Regions from separate parts of the Shewanella sp. A32 genome, predicted to be linked through region 1. Evidence: predicted binding sites of a transcription regulator. Region 1 holds the regulator's gene; the other holds the start of a gene.
What was found. The regulator sigma-54, encoded in region 1, starts transcription at its own class of promoters, with help from an activator protein. The targets are predictions, from matches to a motif close to GTTGGCACGNNNNTNGNNT.
Positions count from the first base shown of each region.

Region 2: PY479_RS03880 (DUF4097 family beta strand repeat-containing protein) is a predicted target of sigma-54. The motif match lies at 3,259-3,277, and genes of this name have one in related genera.

Region 1 is NZ_JARFTS010000002.1:5,143-10,691, reverse strand. It holds gene PY479_RS01950 (KpsF/GutQ family sugar-phosphate isomerase) at 1-602, shown strand, start outside; gene kdsC (3-deoxy-manno-octulosonate-8-phosphatase KdsC) at 602-1,153, shown strand; gene lptC (LPS export ABC transporter periplasmic protein LptC) at 1,150-1,710, shown strand; gene lptA (lipopolysaccharide transport periplasmic protein LptA) at 1,697-2,230, shown strand; gene lptB (LPS export ABC transporter ATP-binding protein) at 2,227-2,955, shown strand; gene PY479_RS01925 (RNA polymerase factor sigma-54) at 3,048-4,514, shown strand; gene hpf (ribosome hibernation promoting factor) at 4,544-4,834, shown strand; gene ptsN (PTS IIA-like nitrogen regulatory protein PtsN) at 4,834-5,277, shown strand; gene rapZ (RNase adapter RapZ) at 5,274-5,549, shown strand, end outside.
Region 2 is NZ_JARFTS010000003.1:121,252-126,800, reverse strand. It holds gene PY479_RS03900 (hypothetical protein) at 1-87, opposite strand, end outside; gene PY479_RS03895 (hypothetical protein) at 591-827, opposite strand; gene PY479_RS03890 (flavin reductase family protein) at 1,460-2,089, shown strand; gene PY479_RS03885 (DksA/TraR family C4-type zinc finger protein) at 2,106-2,372, shown strand; gene PY479_RS03880 (DUF4097 family beta strand repeat-containing protein) at 2,426-3,187, opposite strand; gene PY479_RS03875 (EAL domain-containing protein) at 3,547-5,549, shown strand, end outside.

The DNA.
Region 1 (5,549 bases):
CGGGTAACCCGGAATCCACCATGGCCAAACTGGCACAACTGCACCTGTGTATTAAAGTGCCGGAGGAAGCCTGTCCATTAGGATTAGCCCCCACGTCCAGCACTACCGCGACCTTAGTCATGGGCGATGCACTGGCTATTGCGCTGCTGCAAGCGAAAGGGTTCACCAAGGATGATTTTGCGCTGTCTCATCCAGGGGGCGCCTTAGGTCGTAAACTATTGTTGAAAGTCGATAATGTCATGCACAAAGGTCATGACATTCCGCTGGTACATCATGATATCTGCATTACTGACGCCCTTTATGAAATCTCCAAAAAAGGCTTGGGAATGACCGCGGTAATTGACGGAGACAACAAGCTAGTAGGTATCTTTACTGATGGGGATTTGCGCAGAGTAATTGACGCAGAAGTCAATTTACGTCAGACCCGGATTGCGGATGTGATGACCCGTAACTGCATTACAATTAAAACTAATATTCTTGCAGCAGAAGCCCTTAAGGTGATGGATGACCGCAGCATTAATGGCTTGATTGTCGTCGATGCCGAAAATCATCCGATAGGAGCGCTGAATATGCTGGATTTAGTCAACGCGGGGGTCATTTAATGGCGCAAGACAGCTTTTACGGACCCGTTGCCGATGAGATTTGGCAGTTAGCCAAGCAGATACGACTACTGATTTGTGACGTTGATGGCGTCTTTTCGGATGGCCGCATCTATCTTGGAAACCATGGTGAAGAACTCAAAGCGTTCCACACTCGTGACGGTTATGGCGTAAAAGCGTTGCTCAACGCCGGGATTCAAGTCGCGGTGATTACTGGACGTAAATCACAAATTGTTGAAGACCGTATGACGGCGCTAGGGATCCCTCATATATTTCAGGGCGTTGATAATAAATTGGAGCCATTCAACTGGCTGCTGCAACATTATCAACTACCACCACAACAGGTGGCCTATATTGGGGATGACATGGTGGATCTGCCGGTAATGCAACAGGTAGGCCTCAGCGTATGTGTTGCTGACGGGCATCCTCGAGTCAGACAGCTAGTGCATCTGGTCACCTATCTCAATGGCGGCTATGGGGCACTGCGTGAACTGGCAGATCTGTTACTGATGAGTCAGGATAAAATTGCATCCGCACACGGCATGAGTATATGAACAGAGTCACCTTGGCCATTATCGCGTTCTTTACCGCTGCACTGGTGTTGTACTGGCAGGTACAGAACAAACGCAATTCGGAAGCCACCCAGCTGTCTACCGATGTGATTCAGCCCGATTACGTAGCAGACGATTTACGCAGTGTCAGCTATGACCAAAACGGAATGATCTCCAGTCGGGTGTCAGCTAAGCACATGGAACACTATGAGCAGGATGACCGGACAGTATTTACTAATCCGGTATACTGGGTATTCCCAGACAAGGGTCAGACCGAGTGGCGCATGACCGCATTGCAAGGACAACTCGATAAACACAGCAACAAGGTGGTGTTGCAAAATGATGTTATTATTGACGCCATCAGTCCAACTGAACCGATACAATCTATCAGTACCAGTTATCTGGAACTGAACCTTAGCAACATGATTATGACGTCAGACAAAAATATTCTGATCAATGGTCAGGACTTCAATATCACAGGTCTGGGGCTATACGCTGATCTCAACGCTCAGCAGGTCAAACTGCTTAGTCAGGTAAAAGGAACCTATGAAACGAAATAAGCTTATTTTCGCTGCTATGCTGTGCCTTACCAGCCTTTCAGCTGCTGCGGTTGATAAAGATCTGCTGCAACAACTGGAAATATCCGCTGATGCGCAGTCGGCAGATATCAAGAACAAGCAAGTCGTGTACAGCGGCCATGTGATTGTGACCCAAGGTTCAATGAAGCTCACAGCCGCCGAAGTCAACGCATCCAGTTCCGATAAAGACGGCGAAAGAGTATTGATTGCAAAAGGTTCACCGGCCACCTTTCGTCAGAAATTAGAAGATGGCCGTATTGCGAACGCCAGCGCCAATGAAATTCACTACAACATTAATAAACGCGTACTGACGCTCATCGGTAAAGCAAAGGTGGAACAAGGTGGCAGCGTTTCCACTGCAGAAAAAATTGTCTATGACCTTAAAAACCAGCAGTTGCAAGCCTCCAGCAGCGGCCAGGGAGAAGATCGTGTGACCACGGTCATCCAGCCTGACAACTACCAGCAGCAACCCAAAAAGGATCCCCAGCAGGAGCAGCAATGAGTAATACCTTGATCGCCCATAACCTTGCGAAAAGCTACAAAAAAAGAATGGTCGTGAAAGATGTCAGTCTGTCGGTTGCAACAGGTCAGATTGTGGGATTATTGGGACCCAATGGTGCAGGGAAAACCACGACATTTTACATGGTAGTCGGCTTGATCCAGAGCGATAAGGGACGGATCTTTATCGATCAAGATGAGCTGACCATGGATCCCATGCACCTTCGCGCTCGCAAAGGTATTGGCTATCTGCCGCAAGAAGCCAGTATTTTCCGTAAGCTAACTGTTCGCGATAACATCATGGCAGTATTGCAGATCAGAAAAGATCTGGATCGCGATGGCCGTGAAGAACAACTGGAACAGTTACTCGAAGAGTTTCACATCACCCATATTCGCGACAGCATGGGGATGTCACTTTCGGGAGGTGAGCGCCGGCGTGTCGAGATTGCCAGAGCCTTGGCCGCAGACCCGAAATTCATTCTGTTGGATGAACCCTTTGCTGGCGTAGACCCCATCTCCGTTATTGATATTAAAAAAATTATTGAACAATTGCGGTCACGTGGACTGGGTGTGCTGATTACGGATCATAACGTGCGTGAAACACTTGATGTTTGTGAACATGCATACATTGTCAGCCACGGACAACTGATCGCCGAAGGCACCCCTGCCGAGATCCTCGACAACCAACAAGTCCGTGCTGTGTACTTGGGTGAACAATTCAAGCTATAGTAAACACCGGGAGCGCTTACAGCTTTAAAACGTTAAAGTCTGTAATTACTAGAATTTTTATAAAGTTATAAGATGTAGGGGTAAGCGGTAACATGAAAACGTCACTCCAGCTCAAACTGGGTCAACAACTGACCATGACACCTCAACTGCAGCAGGCAATACGTTTGCTGCAGCTGTCGTCGCTGGAGTTACAACAGGAAATTCAAGAAGCCTTAGAAGCAAACCCGCTGCTCGAAGTGAATGAAGACAACCAAAGCACCGACAGCAATCATGATATCGATAACAATTTAGAGGCACCGGAGCCGAGCGAACATATCGAAGATAGTTCGACGGTAGAAACCTCGGACGCACTCACTAGCCAGGCACTCCCTGAAGAGCTGCCAATGGATACTACCTGGGATGAGGTTTTTACTGCCGCTCCGGCTATGTCCAGTGGTCCTATCCGTGATGACGATACCCCATTTCAGGGAGAAACTTCTGAAGGTTTGCATGAACACCTGGAATGGCAGAAGAACCTGACACCGTTCTCAGAAACTGATGCAGCAATCGCCACTGCAATTATCGAAGCGATTGATGATCAAGGATATCTGACGCAAACCACGGAGGATATTCTGGATGCTATGGGCAATCCGGAAATCGAGCTAGAAGAAGTAGAAGCGGTATTGAAACGCATCCAACACTTCGATCCTGTCGGTGTCGCTGCACGGGATCTGCGTGAATGTTTGCTGATCCAGCTGTCGCAATATAGTGATGACACCCCGCATCTCGAAAACGCCATTATGCTGCTGGAACAGCATCTTGACCTGATCGCTGCCAAAGATTATCGCACACTGATGCGCAAGACCCGTTTGAGAGAAGAAGATCTGCGTGACGCGATTAGTTTGATCCAATCGCTTAATCCACGTCCCGGACTATTAGTGCAGCCTCAGGATGACGAGTACGTGATCCCAGATGTCAGCGTGTGGAAGAAAAATGGTCGCTGGGTGGTAGAACTCAACCCAGACTGCATGCCCAAACTCAGTATTAATCAGCAATATGCCGCTATGGCCCGCAGTGCGCGGAGCCAATCCGACAGCCAGTTTATCCGCGGACACCTGCAAGAAGCCAAATGGTTTATCAAGAGTCTGGAAAGCCGCAATGAAACACTACTAAAGGTGGCTAACTGCATTGTACAGTTTCAGCAGGGATTCTTTGAATATGGCGAAGAAGCCATGAAACCGATGGTGCTCAATGATATTGCCGAAGCCGTTGATATGCACGAATCGACAATTTCCCGAGTGACAACGCAGAAATACATGCATACGCCACGCGGTATATTTGAGCTAAAATATTTCTTTTCCAGCCACGTCGGTACTGAAGACGGTGGCGAATGTTCATCGACGGCAATCCGCGCCTTTATCAAAAAACTGGTGGCCGCGGAGAACCAGAAAAAGCCGCTCAGCGACAGCAAAATGGCACAGTTGCTGGCTGAGCAGGGAATTAACGTGGCACGCCGAACCATCGCCAAATACCGCGAAGCCATGATGATCCCACCATCGAATCAGCGTAAGAGTTTGTAATTCCACAGTACCCCTATGGAGGACACCCTATGCAAATCAACCTGGCAGGCCATCATATTGAGATCACCGACTCGTTGCGCAGCTATGTGGAGAGTAAATTTGCAAAACTTGAACGCCATTTCGAACAGATCAATAATGTGCACGTCGTACTCAATGTTGAGAAAGCAATACAACGAGTCGAAGCCAAGCTACATCTGAATGGTGGAGAGGTGCACGGCACCGCAGAACACACCGATATGTACGCTGCCATCGACGCTCTAATTGATAAATTGGATCGTCAGGTCATTAAATACAAAGAAAAGCTGACAAAATACTCATGATGGAACTTAGTACCATCCTGCGGCCGGAGTGTACCGCATGTGCCACACCCGGCAGCAAGAAAAAGGTATTGGAGCTCATCAGCGAACTCGCAGCAGCCCAGTATCCAAACCTGTCGTCCCAAGCCATTTTCGAAAGTCTGCTGGTCAGAGAGAAAATGGGAAGTACCGGTATCGGGAATGGCATTGCCATTCCCCATGGTCGCTTGCCGGACATTAAAGATCCTATCGCCGTGCTGATTAAGTGCGACGAACCGATCCCCTTTGACGCTATCGATAATCAACCGGTAGACATCTTGTTTGCGTTGGTAGTGCCCGCCGATCAATGTCAGCAGCATCTCAGTACTTTGTCGGCGATGGCCGAGAAACTCAGTGATAAGCTGATACTCAAGCAACTGCGGAAAGCCACCACCAAAGAAGAACTGTATCAGGTGATCACCGGATGAAATTGGCCATTGTCTCAGGCCGCTCAGGCTCAGGAAAATCTGTAGCGTTACGAGTGCTGGAAGACTTGGGCTATTACTGCGTTGATAACCTGCCACTCCCCATGATTGGCAGTCTGTTAGACAATCTGCGCGGCAGTAACGAACTGGTCGCGATTAGCGTCGATGTGCGCAACATGCCTAACCAGGAAAAAGTCCTGGAAAGTCAGATACAAAATCTGCCACAAGGCACTGAAGTCATCAGTTTCTTTTTAAACGCATCCGATAAGGTGCTG
Region 2 (5,549 bases), on a different contig from region 1:
GAAACCCAACCATAACGCATTAACCAAGCCAAATGCCCATGCAAAGTATTCTGGTTTTTCTGATATTACTTTGAAGATTTCTTCCATGCTCTGAATCTCGGTTTAGGTATAACGCCTTTGTAATGGGTACGTGTTGTTTGCGCGTCCCAGCCAACAACTTGTTGGGCGAACTTAACAAACTTGTTACATGCTTTCACCGTAACTTAGCTCCACATTTCCCACAATAATGGGGCGATATTTGGACTCCTGGTCGTCCTAATGCTCTTGGAACAGCATTGCACTTAGGACACCTATACCATTTGTAGAATCCCGTAATACAAATAGCCAATCCAACGAAAAATGGAATCGCTGGATTGATATAAGTATCTGCAAAGTAATTGATTGCGATAACCCCACCGAAGATAACAAAAGCAACCAACACAGCTATGGTCACCTTTCTTTCTCTATTAGCAAACTCGTTTATTATTCTTAAATCTTCCATGGTCAACTAGGCATATAATGCCCCGCTAAACAGTGAGCGTTAGCGAGTCCGGTGGAGGCCACGCTTTTGGGGGGGCGCAACGAATTTGAGTGGCTTGTTAGAAGTGGACTTACGCACGGGACACCAGTTCTATTTTTTCGTTTTCTAAAGAGATTTGTTCGTAATGAACTAGGCCACCAATATCGGTATCAATCATTACCCCCGTCTGAAGGCAACCCCATCGCTCTCTTGGATAATCAGCGGAGTATCTATCTCCATCAATATCCGCTACAACTAGTCCCTTGTACATCCCACTAATCAGGACGTTGTCACCGACTTCTATCTGCGTTCCATCCATGTATTTCATAGTAACTTCTAACGCCATTACTAATGGGCGCATAAACGCTTGGCTGAATCGCCACAGTTAATCTAACCACTTTGCTGCATTACTAAAATTTGGTCAATGCCCTGATGCTAGAGTTGTGCAAACGTCAGGCCGATAAAACGTTTTGGCAAAAGGTTGTTATTCCGAAAATGCAGACAATGCCATTTCCCCTTCGGTGTTGCTGAGGATGTTGCTGAAAAATGGTGTGGGTGAGGCTTGGATGCCGAAGCTCGAAGGTTGAGCAGGATGCGAATCCTGAGTGTAGCCATTTTCAGCATAAAGCCGAAGAGTTGTCAGCGACGTTGGGCGTCCTCGGGGGTTATAAGGGCAAATACTCATCTGCGATGAGTGAGCTTATGAGCGTGAGCCAAGGATGGCGAGCAGGTCGTTAGACAAGGATGTCGTTCGAAGGACGAGCATTGCCCCCTTGGCCACAGTGTGAGCGCGTTAGCTCACAACGTTAATGCATCCATGCAAACCCCCACCGCAGGTGCTGCCGACTGGCGAGATAAACTTGAATCTGATCGTAATCGCCCATACTGAGATAAGTACGCCGCATTCGTAAAATCACATGTTGAGTGATTGATAAAATTAGCACCATTCAGGAGATCTGCATGTCGAGTCAGTTTCACTTTTATCAGCCCAAGCAAGATCATGGCTTGGCGTATAATCCGCTGAAATCGATTGTTGCGCCGCGGCCGATTGGCTGGATCTCCAGTTGTAATGCTGATGGTGTGGCGAACCTGGCGCCTTATAGTTTTTTCAATATGTTTGCGGATGTGCCACCGATTATTGGCTTTTGTAGTTCGGGTTGGAAAGACAGTGTGGCCAATATTGAGCAAACCGGTGAGTTTTGCTGGAATCTCGCCACTAAGCCGTTGGCGGCGCAGATGAATATCAGTTGTGCTGGCGTTGCTAGCGAGGTGGATGAGTTTCAATTAGCGGGCTTGGTAAAGGCGCCGTCGCAGTTGGTGAAGGTGCCGCGGGTGGCGGCAAGTCCGGCATCGTTTGAATGTAGGCTGACACAATTGATCCGGCTGCAAACGGCGGCGAAACAGCCGATGGACAATTGGCTAGTGCTGGGTGAAGTCGTGGGTGTACATATCGATAAGCGTTTTATCAAAGATGGCATTTATCAAACCATTGCGGCTGAGCCGATCTTGCGTGCGGGTGGTCCGGCGAGCTATTTTGGTATTAGTGCCGCGACCGAATTTGAGATGGCGCGGCCGTCAGTTACTGAGTAGAAAAGCGGAGGTCATTGTGGCATCAGGTTGGGCACAAGATGGGGCTGAGCAACAACAGATCGACAGCACTGTTGAAGATGCGCTCGCCCGGGTGCGCGGTGAGCTTCCCAAGGGCGAAAGTCTGACTGAATGCGAAGAGTGCGGCGACACGATCCCAGAGGCGCGACGTGTGGCGATTCCGGGTGTGCGCTTGTGCGTGAATTGTCAGGCAGCGCAAGACAAACAACGTCAGGCCTTTGCGGGGTATAATCGTCGGGGTTCCAAAGACAGTCAGTTACGCTGAAGTTGTTCTCGTAAATAAGCCGGACAAATGCCCGGCTTTTTACATCTGCTCTGTTACTTGTTCAGTTTTACTGGCCCATTAATATCGTCAAAGTGCACATCGCCAGAGCCCGCGCTCTCGATATTCAGCCCCAGAGTGTGGCGCACATCAATGTCGCCGGAACCATCATCAATGGTGACAGTGCCTTGGACATTTTTAACGGTCATACCACCAGAGCCATCATCAATCCGAATATCGCCAGCGACATTACGGATGTTGATGTCACCAGAACCATCATCCAGGCGAATTTTACCGCTGATGTTTGCCAGCAACACACTGCCTGAGCCGTCCTCGATATCGAGGTTATGGCCGCCGCGAATGGTGAGATCGCCGGAACCATCAACGACTGTTACATCGGCGGTCATATCGCGGATCTCCAATTGTCCGGAACCATCGGTGATATCAAGCGCGATAGCGGCCGGGACGGTAACCCGCAAGTTAATATGGGGCGAGTTACGATGGATGCTGAAGTGACTATCGAACTTGGCGACTAACACGGCTTGCGTGCCATGCTGTTCGAGTGTCAGTTTGGCGTGGTTATCCGGATACTCATAAACATCGGCATCCACGGTAATCTGTTGTTGTCCGGCAACACCGACAATCACCAGATCCCCGGCACCCGTATCGGCTTTTAACTGCTGAATATCGGTAGCGTTGAGTTGCAACGTCCGGTGACCGAAATTCAACGGTTCACTTGGTGCGCCATTAACATAAAACACGCAGCCGGTAAGTGGCAGCATGCAGGCTATTGCCAGCAGTGTTGAGCGGATAAACATATCAGTCAGTCCTTGTTATCGGGCGGAATAACCATAGACGTTACCCCGCGATGAAATTCTCGGTTCAGACATAGCAGATGTTGTGCCAAAATTATTTACGATTAAAATCATATAGATAATACTAAGTGTGGGTAGGCATCAAGAACTGCTTAGCGGTTTTAACCGATGAACGGTGAAATTGACTAACTGGTGCTACAGCATAAAAAGCATGACAGCGCTTATTCATATGGCTGCATCTAGCTTGGTGAAAAATTGTGCTCTATGATGATGCTGAAACTACACTCATTACTGATAACGCCGTAGCTACACCATCGGAAAATTACGTGTCGGGCATACTGTTAACAAGGAGCGTCTACAGCATGAAAAGGCCAGTGTATAAGAATCTTCAACTTCTGCGGTTGCATTGGCGACGCGGCACACTGACCTATCTACTGGCATTGCTGATTATTGGGGTCTTAGCACTGTTGTCGCATTATTTAGTGCAAAGCATCGTCAACCAGCAGGAAGCCAGCGCCAGAGTGGTAAACCTAGCGGGGCGGCAGCGCATGTTATCGCAACGTATTACGCTGTTCGCCGGGCAGTTATTAGCGGAAAAACGTAATCAATCCATCACGCTCTATCCGGGAGAATATCTCGACGCTATTGCCACCATGAAAAAAGTCCATCAGGGCTTGATGCATGGGTCTCTGTCGCTGGAAATTCCCGCGCCGGAATCCGCCGCCATACATAAAATCTTTACCAGCCCGCCGATTAATCTCGACCAACGACTACAGGCTTTTTTTCAGTTAGCTGACAGTATCGTCGACGAATCATTGCCGCTGACTGCGCGGCAGCAAGCCTATCAGGCGTTAAGCACAATGGCGCGTTATGACATTCTTAACGCGTTGGATGCGCTGGTACTGCAATTTCAGAAAGACAGTGAAGCGGCCATTGCCAAATTACAGCAGTACAACCGACTTTCGTTAATGGGTATGTTGTTAACGCTGTTACTGGAGGCGTTGTTTATCTTTCGCCCGCTGCTGTTGTCACTCTATCGTCGCGAAAAGCAGTACCTGCTGCTGCTTAGAAAGATGGATGCTGAAATTGCCCATCGGGTCAGTTTTCAAACCTTTAATGATCCCTTGACTGGCTTACCCAATCGCATCTCCATGCTCGAAAAAATTCAGACCTGTATAATGTTGGCGCAGCAGAATGGCAGCTCACTGGTTGTGATTTCGGTGGGTTTAGACCGCTTTAAAGACATCAATAATAGCCTGGGTCACGATAAGGGCGATGAGCTGCTGATCGGGATCGGCGAGCGATTGCAAGGATTGGTTCAGCAGTATCACGGGTTTCTCGGGCGCATAACCGGTGATGAATTTGCCATTGTCCTCGACCAACGCAAAGAAAATCTGGAGTTAGTGCAGCTGATGCGACAACTGCTGCAATCTATTGCGGAACCGTTTGAGGGGGAAAGCTTTTGCATACATGTGACCGCATCACTGGGATTGGCATGTTATGCAGATGATGGTGCCAATGCCCGTAGTTTACTGATGCATGCCAATCAGGCGATGCGGATTGCCAAAGATGAAGGCGGCAGTTGTTTCCGTTTCTTCCAGCCCATTATGACGTCGAAGATGACACGACGGATCAAGTTGGATCAGGAACTGCGCTTAGCGATGAGTGACTGTGCACAGCTGATGTTGTTTTATCAACCCAAAGTGGACTTACGCGATGGTCGCATTGCCGGCGTTGAAGCCCTATTGCGCTGGCACCACCCGCAACAGGGCATGATTTCTCCGGCAGAGTTTATTCCGATAGCGGAAGACTCGGGATTAATCGTGGAGTTAGGTGACTGGGTACTGGTGCGCGCATTTGAACAGATGTCATGGTGGCAACAACAAGGGTTTACGGTCGATGTTGCCATCAACATCTCGGCCAAGCAGTTGCTGCGACGTAATATCAGCGAACGAGTGCTGTCGTTAACGCAGCAGTTAGACGTCGATCCACGACATGTGCAGCTAGAAATTACCGAAAACAACCTCATGGACAATATGAGCCGTATTTTGCCGCAGCTTCAGGCTTTGCAGCAGCATGGGTTTACGCTGGCCATTGATGACTTTGGCACCGGGCATTCCAGCCTGTCGCGTTTACGCGATTTACCGGTGAAAGTACTGAAAATAGATCGCTCCTTCGTCATAAACGCGCTACGCGACCAAAAGGATGAACAACTGGTGGAGGCGATTATTGGGATTGGTCATACCCTCAATCGCACGATTATTGCCGAAGGGATTGAAACACCTGAACAGATGGCACTGCTGCAACAGCTCGGTTGCGAAGAGGGACAGGGCTTTTTATTTGCTAAACCGATGTCGGCTGAGCA